One region of the Sphingobacterium suaedae genome, then DNA from elsewhere that is predicted to be linked to it. Evidence: riboswitches for the same ligand, from Rfam matches in the RefSeq annotation. Region 1 holds a riboswitch; each other region holds the start of a gene.

Evidence for each region. A riboswitch is a leader RNA that binds a small molecule or an ion and turns the genes downstream of it on or off. The one in region 1 is predicted to bind S-adenosylmethionine.
Region 2: it holds a riboswitch for S-adenosylmethionine, as region 1 does, so the genes downstream of both, ACFSR5_RS05665 (O-acetylhomoserine aminocarboxypropyltransferase/cysteine synthase family protein) here and metE (5-methyltetrahydropteroyltriglutamate--homocysteine S-methyltransferase) in region 1, are expected to answer to the same signal.
Region 3: it holds a riboswitch for S-adenosylmethionine, as region 1 does, so the genes downstream of both, ACFSR5_RS13360 (methylenetetrahydrofolate reductase) here and metE (5-methyltetrahydropteroyltriglutamate--homocysteine S-methyltransferase) in region 1, are expected to answer to the same signal.
Region 4: it holds a riboswitch for S-adenosylmethionine, as region 1 does, so the genes downstream of both, ACFSR5_RS07700 (5-oxoprolinase) here and metE (5-methyltetrahydropteroyltriglutamate--homocysteine S-methyltransferase) in region 1, are expected to answer to the same signal.

What each region holds. Positions count from the first base shown of each region.
Region 1 is NZ_JBHULR010000021.1:287,699-292,054, forward strand. It holds gene metE (5-methyltetrahydropteroyltriglutamate--homocysteine S-methyltransferase) at 19-2,331, opposite strand; SAM riboswitch class I at 2,402-2,511, opposite strand; gene ACFSR5_RS20530 (alpha-hydroxy acid oxidase) at 2,640-3,812, shown strand; gene ACFSR5_RS20535 (6-pyruvoyl trahydropterin synthase family protein) at 3,890-4,312, shown strand.
Region 2 is NZ_JBHULR010000003.1:518,813-523,168, forward strand. It holds gene gap (type I glyceraldehyde-3-phosphate dehydrogenase) at 1-217, shown strand, start outside; gene mnmA (tRNA 2-thiouridine(34) synthase MnmA) at 330-1,421, opposite strand; tRNA gene ACFSR5_RS05650 (tRNA-Phe) at 1,603-1,678, shown strand; tRNA gene ACFSR5_RS05655 (tRNA-Phe) at 1,715-1,790, shown strand; tRNA gene ACFSR5_RS05660 (tRNA-Phe) at 1,827-1,899, shown strand; SAM riboswitch class I at 2,120-2,232, shown strand; gene ACFSR5_RS05665 (O-acetylhomoserine aminocarboxypropyltransferase/cysteine synthase family protein) at 2,470-3,777, shown strand; gene ACFSR5_RS05670 (homoserine O-acetyltransferase family protein) at 3,809-4,356, shown strand, end outside.
Region 3 is NZ_JBHULR010000005.1:123,879-128,234, reverse strand. It holds gene ACFSR5_RS13375 (UvrD-helicase domain-containing protein) at 1-1,263, opposite strand, end outside; gene ACFSR5_RS13370 (30S ribosomal protein S16) at 1,459-1,989, shown strand; gene rimM (ribosome maturation factor RimM) at 2,137-2,661, shown strand; SAM riboswitch class I at 2,765-2,870, shown strand; gene ACFSR5_RS13360 (methylenetetrahydrofolate reductase) at 2,920-3,876, shown strand; gene ACFSR5_RS13355 (glycosyltransferase family 117 protein) at 4,068-4,356, shown strand, end outside.
Region 4 is NZ_JBHULR010000003.1:978,439-982,794, reverse strand. It holds gene ACFSR5_RS07705 (DUF2891 domain-containing protein) at 1-1,008, shown strand, start outside; gene ACFSR5_RS07700 (5-oxoprolinase) at 1,022-1,291, opposite strand; SAM-I-IV-variant riboswitch at 1,361-1,455, opposite strand; gene htpG (molecular chaperone HtpG) at 1,644-3,530, shown strand; tRNA gene ACFSR5_RS07690 (tRNA-His) at 4,009-4,082, opposite strand; gene ACFSR5_RS07685 (DUF1697 domain-containing protein) at 4,306-4,356, opposite strand, start outside.

The sequences.
Region 1 (4,356 bases):
TTATATTACTAAATGCTTCTACTCTGAACGTAAAATTTTAGCAGCTTCGACCATCGACTCTAGCGCGGCCTTCGTTTCTGGCCAAGCCCGTGTCTTCAAACCACAATCTGGGTTTACCCATAACTGCTCTGCAGGAACGACTGCTTTCGCTTTACGTAATAGATGCACCATCTCCTCGGTACTTGGGACGCGCGGAGAGTGGATGTCATAGACGCCTGGGCCAATATCATTCGGATATTTAAAATCGCCGGCAAATGCGTCAAGTAGCTCCATCTGCGAACGCGATGTTTCAATCGTTATAACATCCGCGTCCATAGCAGCGATATCCTGAATGATATCGTTAAACTCGGAGTAACACATATGTGTATGGATTTGTGTATCATCGTCGACGTTAGAAGAAGATACGCGGAAGGCACGAACGGCCCAATTTAGGTAATCTTGCTGATCAGATTTACGCAATGGAAGTCCTTCGCGAATAGCGGGCTCATCGATCTGGATAATCTTAATACCTGCTTTTTCCAATGCTTGTACTTCGTCCAAGATCGCTAAAGCTATTTGATATGTTGTAGTCGAACGGGGCTGATCATTACGAACGAACGACCATTGCAAGATGGTCACAGGCCCCGTAAGCATGCCCTTCACGGGACGGTTGGTCAAGGATTGTGCATAAGCCGACCAACGGACGGTCATATCTGCAGGACGATAGACGTCGCCATAAATCACAGGAGGTTTCACACATCGAGAACCGTAGGATTGAACCCATCCGTTTTTTGTAAAGGCATAACCTGCCAACTGCTCGCCGAAATACTCGACCATATCATTACGTTCGAATTCACCATGTACCAACACGTCAATATCCAGATCCTCCTGTAAACGGATGGTTCTCTCCGTTTCTTCAGCGATTTCTTTATCGTATTCATCTTGTGAGATCGCTCCTTTTTTCAAGTCTGCTCTCCACTTACGCACGTCTTTCGTTTGCGGGAAAGAACCGATTGTTGTTGTAGCGAACGCCGGCAAGTTGAATTTAGCTTGTTGTGCTGCTTTACGAGAGGCAAAAGGAGAAGTACGTTTCGCATCATCATCGGTGATGTTGTTTACACGTTCTTTTACTTCTGGTTTATGAATTAAAGGAGATGTCCGCCGACTTTCCGCAGCAGCTTTGTTTGCCTCAAACCGTTCCGCTGTGTTCGCATCAACATGACCATCCGCCAAGATGGCTAAGTCTTTGACTTCTGCCAATTTCTGCTTGGCAAAGGCTAACCAGTTTTTCACTTCTGCCGGCAACGACTCTTCGTTATCTTCATTATCCAGATCAAAAGGAACATGAAGTAAAGAAGACGATGGAGCGACCCATACGCGATCCGCACCCAAAACATCGACTGCTTGCTTAATTTTTGCTAATGATTTTTCATAATCATTTTTCCAAATATTTCGACCTTCTACCACACCCAAGGAAAGGGTAAGGGAAGTAGGAACTTTAGATAATATCGTATCCAGTTGATCTTCTCCACGCACGAGATCCAGGTGCAATGCATGAACCGGCAGTTTGAGCGCAATTTCCTCATTGTCGCGAAGCGCTTCGAAATAAGTAGCAACGATCAGTTTGACACTTGGAGCTGCCGCAGCTAACTTTTCGAAAACGCTTCCGTATAAAGCGCGTGTTGCATCGTCGATATCCAATGCTAAGTAAGGCTCATCAATCTGCACATATTGTGCTCCTGCTGCCGCCAACTTAGTCAAAATTTCTTCATAAACCGGTAGCAAGTTGTCGATTAAATCGATACGGCTAAAACCAGCTTCTTTTTCTTTTCCTAGTAATAAATAGGTAATCGGGCCAATTAAAACAGGTTTTGTTTCGATGCCTAACGATTTTGCTTCGTTGTATTCGTTTAAGAATTTTTCCGAAGTCAACTTAAATGTTTGATCTTTCGTAAATTCAGGAACGATGTAGTGATAATTGGTATCAAACCATTTTGTCATTTCCATAGCCGTAACGTCTACGCCTTCTTCTTGGAAACCACGTGCCATCGCGTAATACAAATCGAGATTATACTGACGATCAATTTTATTCAATAGTGAATGGTAGCGCTCAGGAATAGCACCTACCGTCAACGACAAGTCCAAAACCTGATCATAAAATGAAAAGTCGTTGGAAGGGATTAGGTCAATACCTGCATCCTTTTGAGTTTTCCAGTTGCCCTCCCGGATTTTAAGTCCAGCTTGCAATAATTCGTCCGCGCTGATTTTCTTAGCCCAATATGCTTCATTGGCTTTTTTCAATTCGCGGAACGCTCCCACACGTGGGTAACCTAAATTGTTTGTTAATAACATAAATGTTTACTTGTTAAATATTCTTTCCTTATTGCTGCTTGGAGAGAAGGACACTAGGATTAGTGATCTCAGCTTATCTTTCTCCATTTCATTACGTTTGGAGTAGAATGTAGCACCTTGTCCAGTGACAGGTTGCTAAGGCTTCAGCGGGTCTATTCCCTCGGCCTTTCTCTATAAGCGGGACTAAGATAAGGATAACTATCGGATTTCCCAAAAATATTTTTAGCAGTTGGCGTACCTACCTGTACAGGATGGTATTTTCATGAATAGTATGTATCTTCGGCACCTGTATTTAAACACTGATTTACATGAGTAAGAAAATCTTGTATCGATATAATCCAAAATACCCCTCTGTGGCTGATTTGAAGACGAAGGCCAAATCCCGAATTCCCAAATTTGCATTCGATTACTTGGAAGGCGGAGCAAATGAAGAGTTTAACCTTGCAAAAAACGAGAGTGATTTCGACGATATTTTTTTAAAACCTCAATATCTTCACGTTGCGGGCGACATTGACATGTCTGTCGAATTATTCGGTCGTCGATATAGCGCGCCATTTGGTATTTCACCTATCGGTTTGCAGGGTCTAATGTGGCCCAATGCACCCGAAATTTTGGCAAAGGCTGCTGCGAAGCACGATATTCCTTATACACTAAGCACTGTTTCCACAAGCAGCATCGAACGCATAGCCAAGGTGTCTGACGGAAAAGCTTGGTTTCAACTCTACCATCCCACGGAAGATCGTTTACGCGATGATATCTTACGCCGACTAAAAGATGTAGAATGTCCTGTATTAGTTGTTCTTGTAGATGTCCCTTCGTTTGGACTTCGTTATCGAGAAATAAAAAGCGGCTTGTCTATGCCGCCCAAGATGAATATCTCGAATATCATACAAGCCATGATACGGCCAACTTGGGGAATAAAAACCTTACAGCACGGAATCCCTTCGTTTGCGACACTGAAACCTTACATGGAAAAAGGTTTAGATCTTTCTCAGTTGGGCCAATTTATGAATCGGACGTTCACTGGCAAAGTCAATGTAGAAAAAGTCAAAGCCATACGCGATATTTGGAATGGTCCTCTTGTATTAAAAGGTATTACCACAGATGAAGACATGCAAGCAGCGATCGGAATCGGCGTAGATGGCGTCATTGTTTCGAACCATGGTGGCCGACAAATTGATGCGGGGGAATCTTCCATCAATTCACTCATCCATTTGGCCAGCAATCCGGTGTATAAGGAAAAAGTTAAGATTATGCTTGATGGCGGCATCCGATCAGGGGTAGATTTAGCAAGAGCACATGCGGTTGGATCCGATTTCAACTTCATGGGTAGACCGTTTATGTATGGCGTAGGCGCATTAGGCGACGATGGGGGTGACCACACGATCAGCATGTTCAAAGCACAACTCTATCAGGTGATGCAACAACTGACATTGGAAAACGTCGGTCAGTTTCCGGGTCGTCTCCTTCAACGATCGTAGATACCTCCAAAAAAGCATGTTAAAACGAACATGCTTTTTTGGATTATACAATCAAAATCTATTTTTATCTTTGCCTTATGATTGTTGTTGAGCGTTATCACGATATTTCCTGCGGTCATCGTGTCGTGGGTCATGAAGGCAAATGCCGTTTTCTACATGGCCACAATTATCGTATACATTTTACCGTTGTGGCAGATCGGTTGGATTCAATTGGCAGGGTAGTAGATTTTTCTGTCATCAAATCCACGTTATGTCAATGGCTCGAAGATCATTTCGATCACAAATTTCTAATTTGGGAAAAAGATGAACTTTTACCTCAGCTGAACGAAATCGCAGGAAACAGCCTAGTTATCGTCCCCTTTAATCCAACAGCAGAACATATTGCCCGATATCTTGTCGAAGATATTGGTCCCGCAGCGCTCGAAGGACACCCCGTTAAACTCGTAGCATGCCGGGTCGAGGAAACAGCCAAGTGTTCTGCAACATATACACTGGAGTAAGGAAAATATTTTCTATTTCTTTTTTTGAAATTCACGCTTTCACG
Region 2 (4,356 bases), on a different contig from region 1:
AGACGCTTCTGAAGGTGAGTTGAAAGGCATTTTAGGATATACGGAAGATGAAGTCGTATCTTCGGATTTCTTGGGAGATGCTCGTACATCTATCTTCGACGCTAAAGCGGGTATTTCCTTGAATGACAATTTCGTCAAAGTTGTTTCTTGGTACGATAACGAGTGGGGGTATTCCAACAAAATCATCGACTTAGCACAAGAAATCGGCAAATTGTAAGAAGCCGATTCTTTTTCATAAAAAAGGACTGTTAAGACAGTCCTTTTTATTTTATGTATTGGGCCACTGGTAATGCATCGTTCAGACGATATATGCACGGGCTGCAAGACAGTTACTTCATTAGGAATCCGCCTCCCAGTAGATCATTACCTTCATAGAATACAGCCGATTGTCCGGGCGCAATACCTTTAACGTTGTGTGTAAAATCGACTTGCATTACATTTCCCCGTTGCGTCAGGATCGACTGGGCCCCTGCGTCCTTATAGCGAATTTTTGTCACGGCTTCCATGGGTTCACTAAGTGATGCATACTTGATTAAGTTGATATCACGCACAAGGGCTTGTGATTTTTCCAATTCGTGCTCTTCTCCCAATACGACAGAATTGCTCTCCGGTAAAATCTCAATAACAAACATAGGTTTGCCTAATGCGATACCCAATCCTTTACGTTGTCCGATTGTAAAATATGGATACCCAATGTGCTTCCCAACCACCGTACCATCTGCCAAAATAAAATTTCCTGGTCCGATTTCTTCATCTAACGTCGGTCGTTTGTGTCGAAGGAAAGCCCGATAATCGTTATCCGGGACGAAGCAAATCTCGTAACTTTCTGACTTTTGCGCCAGCTCCTCTTGTCCCATTTCTAAGGCCATCTGGCGGATTTCTTTTTTTGTAAAATTCCCTAATGGAAACTGCGTTCGGGCCAAATTTTCCTGCGACACGCCCCACAGCACATAAGATTGATCCTTATTTTCGTCCCTCCCTTTAGAGATGACGTATCGACCATTGTCGTGCATACGAATATTCGCATAATGTCCGGTCGCAATAAACTCACAGTCCAATTTATCCGCGCGTTTCATCAATGCTGACCATTTGATGTGGGTATTGCAAAGGACACAAGGATTTGGCGTGCGTCCGGCAATATATTCGTCTACAAAATTGTCGATGACATAATCACCAAATTCGTCGCGTATGTCCAATATATAATGAGGGAAACCATATCCTACGGCTAGAGAACGAGCATCGTTTATACTATCGAGACTGCAACAGCCGGTTTCTTTCGAAGAGCCACCGGCGGATGCATAATCCCAAGTTTTCATCGTAATGCCAATGACCTCGTAGCCCTGCTCATGCAACATAACGGCTGCAACTGAACTATCTACTCCGCCACTCATTGCAACCAAAACTCTACCTTTTTTACTCATACTAATTTTGTGAAGTGCAAAGATAGCGTATTTGACTCAGTGCAGTGTTTATTTGATGTAATTTTATCTTGATCAGAATCAACCAGTTGAAAAATGCACTAAAAATAATTAGAACAAAAGTTTTAGAATTCAAAAAAAGACCCTAGATTTGCAACGCAACAAAGGAAATCAATGTTGTAACGGTGCCATAGCTCAGTTGGTAGAGCAAAGGACTGAAAATCCTTGTGTCGCTGGTTCGAATCCAGCTGGCACCACCAAAATCTGAGAGTAACAGATTCCAAACAAAAACTTAAGGTGCCATAGCTCAGTTGGTAGAGCAAAGGACTGAAAATCCTTGTGTCGCTGGTTCGAATCCAGCTGGCACCACCAAAATCTGAAAGTAACAGATTTCAAACAAAAACTTAAGGTGCCATAGCTCAGTTGGTAGAGCAAAGGACTGAAAATCCTTGTGTCGCTGGTTCGAATCCAGCTGGCACCACGAGAAAGCCTCTTCATTAAAAGAGGTTTTTTTTATTAGGAATGTTCTGCGAATACCATGGTCTTCTTCAAACAGCCGCATGATGCTTCCCCAACGGAATCTCATGGCGGGTTATCAAACTGGATTCCAAATAAAATTTGTATTCTATTGAAAAACGGTTATATTTGCGGAGTACTTCGATAGTGGTACCCTAATCAACACCTTCCGAAAGCTAGGTCTTGATTTATAAAGAAGTGGCGAGAGACTGGCTCGATGACCCACTGGCAACCTTCAATAGCATTGAAAAGGTGCCAATTCCTGTCCAAAGTAATAATGCTTTGGAGCATATAAATGACATAAGACAATGATAGCACTTACAACAGTACATTCTTATACGGCATTTTTATACCCTAGACGCATAACAACAGGGAACATGGTTTTGACTACGCGAATGCGTTAGTCGTTCCCGGCCACACAAGGTAGGACGAACTCCCTCCTATTCCATGGCCTTATGCCCGAACGACCACCCTCCCCTTTGTCCCTGGAGTATACCGATATACTATTTAGTAAACCTTTAAAATATTCTATACTATGTCATCAAATAGAAACTTAAAATTCGAAACCCTGCAAGTTCATGCAGGTCAGGAAGTTGACCCTACAACAGGCTCAAGGGCTCTTCCCATTTATCAAACAACATCCTATGTGTTTGAAAATGCGGAACACGGAGCCAACCTGTTCGCCTTAAAGCAATTTGGAAACATCTATACTCGTATTATGAACCCCACTACCGATGCGTTCGAAAAGCGAATCGCAGCGCTTGAAGGTGGTGTCGCTGCCCTCGCTGTCGCTTCGGGACAGGCAGCACAATTTATTGCCTTGACGAATATCTTAGAAAGCGGTGATAATTTTGTGGCGGGTTCAAATCTGTATGGTGGTACCTATAACCAATTTAAGGTATCTTTTAAGCGTTTAGGTATAGAGGCTCGATTTGCGGCCGATAGCGATGCCGAACAAATTGAGCCGTTAATTGACGAACGCACTAAGGCAATTTATGTGGAAACTATCGGGAATCCAAGCTACAATATTCCGGATTTCGAAAAAATTGCGGCATTGGCAAAGAAGTATGATCTTCCGCTTATCGTAGACAACACCTTTGGTGCAGGGGGCTACCTCTTTAAGCCATTAGAACATGGCGCTCATATCGTCGTTGAATCGGCTACGAAATGGATTGGTGGACATGGGACAAGTATAGGCGGTGTCATTATTGATGGTGGCAATTACAACTGGGGAAATGGCAAATTTAAACAATTCTCGGAGCCGTCTGAGGGATATCATGGACTGGTGTTTGCCGATGTATTTGGTCCAAATGGCCCTTTTGGCAACATACAATTTATCATACGTGCCCGTGTGGAAGGCTTACGCGACTTCGGTCCGGCCTTGTCGCCATTCAATTCGTTCTTACTTGTACAAGGGCTTGAAACGTTGTCCCTTCGTGTACAGCGACATATAGACAATGCACTGGAGATCGCGCAATGGCTAGAAGCGCATCCGCAGGTTGAAAAAGTCAGTTATCCCGGACTTAAAAGCCATCCTTACCATCAAAACGCGCAGAAATACTTGAAAAATGGATACGGATCTGTGTTATCTTTTACGATTAAAGGCGGCGCAAGCAAGGCCGATGAATTTATTGATGCACTGGAATTAATCAGTCACCTAGCCAATGTGGGCGACGCGAAAACATTAATTATACATCCAGCAGCGACGACCCATCAACAATTGTCTGAAGAGGCACAACAAGCTGCGGGCGTATACCCGGGGCAATTGCGATTATCAGTTGGTATAGAACATATAGATGATATTAAACAGGACATACAACAAGCTTTTGATAAAATTAATTGAGAACGTCCTTCGTGGATAATGCATGGAACACATGAGTTTGAGAATACATAAATCGGCAGACGCATTTTTGTTGGAAAGCGGAGCAAAGCTCGACGAGTTGACCATTGCTTATCACACGTATGGCGAACTGAACGACCGTAAAGACAATGTGGTGTGGGTTTGTCATGCCTTAACAGCCAATTCAGATGTGCTTGATTGGTGGCCTGGATTGTTTGGCGAGCATGAGTTGTTTAATCCAAACGATTATTTTATCATTTGTGCCAATGTTTTAGGATCGGCTTACGGGACTACTAGCCCATTAAGTATCAACCCGCAGTCGGGTAAACCGTACTACTTAACCTTTCCACAATTTACAATACGGGACATTGTACGTGCCAATCAGCGGTTGGCCGACCATCTGGGCATTACGACTATCGATATTCTGATCGGAGGATCTCTCGGTGGGCAGCAAGTGCTGGAGTGGACTGCAGCTAAAACCATTCGCATCAACCGTTTGATTGCTATCGGCACCTGTGCACAGTCTTCTCCATGGGGCATCGCATTCAATGAAAGTCAGCGGTTGGCGATAGCGGCAGACGC
Region 3 (4,356 bases), on a different contig from region 1:
TGCCAAGGCATTTATAAGCAACGGGCTATAGTTTCTCCACTGTACGCGAGAGGTATCCTGAAACTCATCAAACAAAAAATAATTATACCTATTACCAATTTTTTCCCATATGAAGGTAGGATCGTTATGCTCATCTAGGCCGAGACGGTTCAATAAGATCTGCGAGTCGGAAATAAGTTGTGCGCCGTTTTCTTTCCGCCATTGGCTGAGCAGGTCGCTCATTTCTTTCAGTAGACGTAGATAGTATAAGTTTCCTTGCACCGCTTGATAGGCAATGAAGCTGGGAAATAAACGGTGTAAATCAGTAAATTGTTGGAGAATGGGCCGTAATGCAACCCGTATATCCTCGCGCAAGCTTTTATCCGAGGCAACGAAAGCATCACCGCTGTCTGCGATTTTGAGAAAACGATCCACTGTTTTTTTGAGTTCAGAAGCGGTCTGTTTGTGCACGTTACTATCGGTTTTACTCGCTATGATCAAGGCGTTTTTGGACTTTCCTTTCAGGTCATCGGGAGTCACCTGAAAAGAATGTAAAGTCCGCGCAAATGCGTCTATGGTTTGCTTCAAGGTGTCTAGGAAAAAAGAGGTTTTTTCTTGCACATCCTTATGAAGCAGATTAAAGACATCCACCGCATCGGCGACAGCTAAATAGGCGTTAAATTCCTGAAAATTTTCAGTGAAGATAAGGTTGGCTAAATTGAGCAATTGTTGCCGGTAATTCCAGTTTTCATTATTGGCAATCTTTTGTTCGGCAAAGTCCATAATCCAAGCCAATAAGTCTGGTCTGTCGTCTAGCAGTTGAGTTAACATTATAGCTAACTCTTGTTTAACCTTCGCGGTATTCATCTCGATTTTGTACGCAGCGTCCAAATTAAGCTCGTAGGTGAAGCTACGTATAACTTTCTGGGAAAAGCCGTCGATGGTACTTATGGTAAAATGTCCATAATCGTGAAGAATTTTTCGATAAACGCGGTACGCTTTTTCTTGGATAAGTTGATCCGTCCAGTTTGGAGATTGCTGCCGTAAAAGTTTCCGAAAGTCTTCAATTTTCCCTGATGGACTGCCTGTGGCAAGGCCGTTTAAAACGCTCAAGATACGTTCCTTCATTTCGGCTGTCGCTTTGTTCGTAAAGGTGACCGCTAAAATCTCCCGGTAGCTGTTTTCATTGGAGAGCAGCAGCGTGAGATAGTGGAGAGTAAGGCTAAAGGTTTTTCCCGAACCAGCGGAAGCCTTTAGTATTTTTAGTGGAGCAACTGCGTTCATGGTTTGAAAATAGCGATAAAAAGGGGAAAAATAAAGTAAGTAATGATGAGCGTTTGTCTACGAAGGCCTGCAACTCGCAGAGGTAGACAGACCTAGCTTCTTTTTTGTTTTTATTTTTCAGATTTAAATTGCTATCTTTGCGTCCCCTCTTGCATGAGGCACGGGGGATATGTTGAATACATAAACAAAAAAAACATGGCAACTAAAATCAGATTGCAAAGACATGGTAAAAAAGGAAAGCCTTTCTACCACGTAGTAGTAGCAGATTCACGTGCTCCACGTGATGGTAAATTCATCGAGCGTATCGGTTCTTACAATCCAAACACAAATCCAGCGACAATCGTTTTGGATTTTGAAAAAGCATTAGATTGGGTGAATAAAGGTGCACAGCCTACAGATACAGCACGTGCTATCCTTTCTTACAAAGGTGTACTGTACAAAAAACACTTACAAGGTGGTGTGAAAAAAGGTGCATTTGATGAAGCTAAAGCAGAAGAACTTTTTGCACAATGGTCAGAAGGTAAAGATGCAAAAATTGAAGGTAAGAAATCAGGCTTAGCACAGTCGAAGGAAGAGGTTAAGAAAGCTGCTCTTGCTGCAGAAGCAAAGAAAAAAGCGGACAAAGCTGCTGCTATCGTTGCTAAAAACACGCCTGCTGTTGAGGAGGCTCCTGCTGCTGAAGAAGCAGAAACTGAAGCTCCAGCGTCAGAAGAAACTGAAGGATAAGTATTATTCATACAGATTCAAGAAAGCCGTACCGATTAGGTTCGGCTTTTTTAATTGGGCGAATTGATCGGGCGATGAGCGGACAACATGATCTTATCATTGCTCTGCCTTTTTTGAATTGTCATTTTTTACTTCTTACTTTGCAGGATGAATCTGAACGACGCTTTTTATATAGGCTATATCACGAAAACCCGAGGATTGAAGGGGGAATTGCAACTTTTTTTCGAGTTCACTGATTACGATGAACTCGATTTTGATGTGCTTTTTCTGGAAATAAACAAGAAGTTGGTGCCTTATTTCGTGGATTCTATTAAACTGCAGAAGAATAGTACGGCTTATCTCCAGCTAGCGGATGTTGATCATATCGATAAAGCACAGGGATTGGTGAAAAAAAAGGCCTATTTGCCCACGGACAAGATGCCAGAGCGTGATCCGGACGACTTCCGTTATTCTGATTTAATCGGTTTTAGGGTAATTGACGAACACGAAGGCGAAATTGGTGAGATCATTGACGTGCAAGAACTTCCTCAACAATTTATAGCTAGGGTGGACTTTCATGGAAAGGAACTGTTATTTCCGTTGAATGAAGAGCTGATATTGGATATAGATCCTGAGGAAGAAATCATCGAAGTGGAACTGCCGGATGGTCTCATTGATCTTTACAAAGAATAAGTCTCCAATTTTCCGCTGTTTATTAGCGATTTACCCCATGTTAAAGGTTGCAAAAAACGATTTTTAATTTTTACTTCTTGATTAGAATAACGATATTAGCCTCCGCTTATAGAGAAAGGCAGAGGGAATAGACCCGCTGAAGCCTTAGCAACCTGACCATGGTCAAGGTGCTACATTCTACTCGACAAGGTGGTTGAGAAAGATAAGCTGAAGAATCACAATTCCCCGTGCGTTTTCTCTGAGCCTAAATAGAAAAAAATGAAAATTGTAGATCATATTAAGAACGCCAAGGGAAAAACCTTGTTTTCATTCGAGTTGCTACCGCCTGCAAAGGGTCAGGGGATCCAAAGTATTTTTAAAACCATGGACGAATTGATGGAGTTCAAACCTCCATTTATCGACGTAACATACCATCGGGAAGACTATTTGTATAAACAACATGATAGTGGCTTGCTGGAACGTGTTGCCTATCGAAAACGTCCAGGAACCGTTGCCATATGCGCAGCCATAATGAGTAAATACAAAGTGGATGCCGTGCCTCACCTAATTTGCGGTGGTTTTACCAAAGAGGAAACAGAAAACGCATTGATCGATTTAAATTTTCTAGGCATTGACAATGTATTAGTCTTGCGTGGGGATGCAAGAAAAGGCGATCCTGATTTCGTTCCTACACCAGGCGGACATGCCTATGCGACTGATTTGCTGGAACAAGTCATTGACATGAACCATGGCAAATATTTGCATGAGGATATTGAGAGCTCAGAAAAGACAAATTTCTGTATAGGTGTTGCCGGATACCCAGAGAAACATTTTGAAGCACCTAATTTTAACACCGATTTCAAATGGTTAAAGAAAAAGGTAGACATGGGAGCGGAATTTATCGTGACCCAGATGTTTTTTAACGTAGAAAAATACAAGGAATTCGTGACCAAATGCAGGGATAACGACATTCATGTACCGATCATTCCGGGGTTGAAACCACTGACAACCAAGAAGCAGTTGATCACCCTGCCTAAAATCTTCCATCTGGACATTCCAGAGGAATTGAGTGATGCTGTTGACGCTTGCAAAACAAATGCAGACGTGAGGCAGGTGGGCGAGGAATGGTTGGTCAACCAATGCAAAGAGCTAATTAAGTTCGGCGCACCGGTACTGCACTTTTACACCATGAGTAATCCTGGTCCGACAAAGAAGATTGTGGAACGACTAGCTTAACATAAGCGATTCACCGTCCGAATTTAAAAAAATATAAAAGCGGGATACGCCGATAAATCGTAATCCGCTTTTTCATGCAAGTCCATGGCTATGTACATGGTTCAAAGGCCTCCCGTTAAATAATGTTAATGCGAACGGATCCCCGTATTTTGTTTGTAATTTAATATCCAAATTACCCAAGAATAAACGATATGAATTACGAAAAGATTAATAACCTCATCGGTTGGCTTCTCGCCCTTATTGCTACGTGTGTTTATATGGTGACGGCAGATCAGTTTAACAGCTGGTGGGATACGGGGGAGTTTATCGCATCTGCTTATAAACTTCAGATCGTTCACCAACCGGGTGCGCCTCTATTTCTGATGATCCAGAATGTGTTTTCAAATCTTGCCATGGGAGATACGTCGCGTATCGCGTACTGGATGAACGCTGGATCGGCAGTATGTAGCGGAATGACGATCTTGTTTTTGTTCTGGACGA
Region 4 (4,356 bases), on a different contig from region 1:
GATAGGCTGCAACTTAATGAAGAAACCGCACAGACGATCTTTACATTGCCTACACATTGTTTGGTTACCGAGTACCCTAATAAGTTGGGGCAGGTGATTGGTCGTGCGGCCGATCTAAAAAGTCCGAAAGTTTTACGTCCTATATTCTACGGATGCTTTGATTGGCATTCAGCAGTTCATGGTTACTGGTCTATCATCCGATTGCTGAAGCAATTTCCGCAACTGGATTCGGATGGATCAGTTCGGCAGTTATTGAATACGCATATCACATCGGAAAACCTAGCAGTAGAGCTTTCATTTTTTAATGATGAAAATAATTTAGGGTTTGAGCGTACTTATGGCTGGGCTTGGTTGTTTAAACTACAGCACGAGTTAGCAACATGGCGTGATGTGGACGCGCAGAGATGGAAAACGATCTTGCAACCTTTGGTCGATGTTTTGTCACAGCGGACACAAGTCTATCTGTCCAAATTAATTTATCCTATCCGAACGGGACAACATGACAATACGGCCTTTAGCCTCAATTTAATGTATGAATATGCCACTGCGACCGGAGATATGGATCTGGCAAATGCAATAAAAGCGAGTAGTATGCGTTTCTATGAGAATGACAAAAATTGTGCTTTGGCATACGAGCCGAGCGGTAACGACTTTTTGTCGCCCTGCCTAGAAGAAGCTTACCTCATGAGTCGCTTGATGTCAAAAAAAGCTTACAAAAACTGGCTGTCAGATTTTATGCCCATCCTATTTGAATCAAATATTGATGCCATTCAACCTGCGATGGTAAGCGATCGTACGGACGGAAAGTTAGTGCATTTGGATGGTCTAAATTTCAGCCGGGCGCATTGTCTGTATGGAATTTCCTCTGCTTTGCCAGAGTTGGCGAATACCTGTATCCCACTTGCGAATACCCATGTCAATTTCTCGTTGAAAAATATAGCCAACGATGATTACATGGGCAGTCACTGGTTGGGGGCATTTGCTTTGCTGGCACTTTCTCCGCAGTAGTTCGGTTGATGAGCTACTCATAGGCGAGTGGTATCAGCGCATTGTTTTCTAATTTAACTTTTACGATCTGGATAACGCTAAAACCGTCTTCCTTCGAGATAATCGGAGATAAGTCGATACCCTTCTTAGCCAACGCTTTCAATATGGCGTTACGAAACGTCGACCGGGATGCTCCCCATCCTCTGTTTTCGACGATGTCGTTGTTGAAGGTAATCAACTCGGAAACGGAGTAGGTATGGAACTGATCTAAAACATGTTGAGGGAGTTGAATAGCTGTAGACATACAATTTAAAAATTAAAAGGTTTAACCATAAATTGTATCCAGAAATCCTTGGGGGTTTTAAAACACGCGTTTAGCACGTTTATTTTGGTATTTTACCCGTATTATTTCACCACCGCGGTGTCTTCACTCGGTTGGTATTGCGCCTGCAATTCTGAATACACTACAAGTTTAATAGATTTTATTCATTTTCACAACTGTTTTATAAAAATAAGGGTAAATCGTTGCGTGAAATGACAGGATGTACGCAAAAGCCCGTGTGTTAGTCAGAAAACTGTCATCCTGTCTGTAATTTTGGGTTTGGAATGTTCCTTGCTCACCTTCGGCATTATAGCAAAAATAAAATAGTAGATATATGCAAGAAAAAGGTAGTATTTCGATTCATACGGAGAATATTTTTCCGGTTATCAAAAAATTCCTCTACTCGGACAACGAGATTTTCCTACGGGAGCTGGTTTCCAATGCGGTGGACGCTTCTCAAAAAATCAAGCGTTTATCTTCTTTAGGCCAATTTCAAGGTGAACTTGGCGATTTAACAGTCGATGTTGCTTTTGATGAAGAAGCAAAGACCATTACGATTTCGGATCGCGGTATCGGTATGACTGCTGAGGAAATCAAGAAGTATATCAATCAGATTGCATTCTCCGGGGCAACGGAGTTTATGGAAAAATTTAAAGAGGCTAATGATGCGAATGAAATCATTGGACGGTTTGGTCTCGGCTTTTACTCTGCCTTTATGGTGGCTGATCGGGTTGAGATTGAATCCCTGTCTTATCAGGACGGAGCGACGCCCGCACATTGGACTTGTGATGGAAGTACTTCCTATGAGATCTCAGAAGGTACACGTACAACACGTGGAACAGACGTCATTCTTCACGTAAACGAAGAATCGCTAGAATTTTTAAGTAAAGCGCGCTTGAGTGACATTCTCAATAAATACGCTCGGTTTTTACCTGTTCCGGTACGCTTTGGTACAAAATCGGAATCGGAACCGGACGGTGAGGACGAAGAAGGTAAGCCAAAATATAAAACAGTAGAGGTTGATAACATCATTAATAATACATCACCGGCATGGACGAAAGCTCCTTCCGAATTGAAAGATGAAGATTATTTGGCTTTCTACCGAGAATTGTATCCATATTCCATGGATGAACCGCTGTTCTGGATTCATCTTAATGTAGATTATCCATTTAATCTAACTGGGATCTTATACTTCCCGAAAGTAAAGAACGAGATGGATATACAGCGTAATAAGATCCAGTTGTTTTCCCGTCAGGTATTTATTACGGATGAGGTTAAGGATATTGTGCCTGAGTTTCTGATGTTATTACAAGGTGTAATCGACTCGCCTGATATCCCGTTGAATGTTTCCCGATCCTTTTTGCAAGCGGATAGTAATGTTAAGAAAATTAACAACTACATCACGAAGAAAGTCGCAGATAAGTTGAACGAAATCTTTAAGGCCGACCGCAAGAACTTCGAAGAAAAGTGGAATGATATTGCGCTTTTTATTAAATACGGCATGTTGAGTGATGATAAATTTGCAGAGAAAGCAAATGATTTCTGTCTACTCAAAAATACGGAGAATGAAAGTTATACCTTTAAAGAATACTATGAGAAAGTAAAAGATATTCAGGTAGACAAAGAGGGCAATATTGTGTATTTGTATACCAACGATGCATCCCAACAAGATAGCTTTATTGCTTCTGTCAAAACCAAAGGTTATGATGTTTTGGTGTTGGATGGTCCGTTGGATACGCATTTTGCGAGCTATTTGGAGCAGAAGGGCGGTGAGAAGGTTCAGGCCAAGCGTGTTGATGCAGATGTCGTGGATAAACTGATTCAAAAAGACGATCAACAAACACTAGCTTTGTCTGAGGAGGAGTCGAAGAAAGCCTCGGAGATATTTGAAAAAGCAATCTCCCGATCGGATATGAAGGTGGAAGTGGATGCCTTACACGAGGCCGACCTGCCGGTATCGGTAACCATCGATGAATTTATGCGCCGGATGAAGGACATGGCAAAAACGGGCGGAGGCATGGGCTTCTATGGAACATTACCAGACAATTATAAAGTTACGGTAAATGGAAATCACCCCTTGGTTAAACGGATCTTGGAGAGTTCCGAAGAGGACGGCGAAAAGTTGGCGAAGCAAGCGTTCGATTTGGCTTTACTATCACGCGGACTGCTGAAGGGGGCGGATTTGACTTCTTTTGTTAAAAGAAGCGTTGAGATGATCTAAAAAATCCTTTACGTTAGATATGTCTGAAACTCCGGTGCGATCTCGTGCCGGAGTTTCTGTTTACGTACCCTTTAGCAATTGGATGGACACCAGGTGGATAGGTTGGCGGACCATACACAAATGAGACCCTCATGTCTTTAATCAGTTCCTGAACATCGCCACAGAATTTTCTGTAACGAAGACATATTGTGGCATCCGAGTGCTGCAATAATCAACGGCAAAATGGACGGACACTGTTTAATGGTTCCTCAACAATGACATCCGACACATTTTCGCCCTAAAAGGAGGGATAACAAGACCAATAAGATGGCTCTGTTCTTTACTAACCGTGGCTCTATGATCACGAAGATGACAGCAGGAGGTGGGGCTCGGTAACGGAGTTCGTTGAAGTGTTTGCCGTGATAGCAATTGTTAATGGCATGTTGGGTAAATATATTGGATAGACAAAAAAAGCTCCTCTTTTAGAGGAGCTTTTTTGGGTGGATAATCGGGCTCGAACCGACGACCCCTAGAACCACAATCTAGTGCTCTAACCAACTGAGCTATACCCACCGTGATTTTGATGACACAAAAGTAGAACAAATACCTATATACTCCAAATAATTCGATTAAAAAAAATAGACAGGATAGGGAATAAGTTCATTCTGAATAAGATAATTTTCGAGCAACTCTTCTCATGGATCAACGTAAACGGATTGCGTGTGGACGCGCACACGTTCAAGCGTTTTACCCGGCGGTCAAATCACGATTGGCTCCGGATAGCTTTACAGGACAACTAACTGTTCGTAGACAAGGCAAGAAGCTTTCGATAGGTGTTTAAATTCCG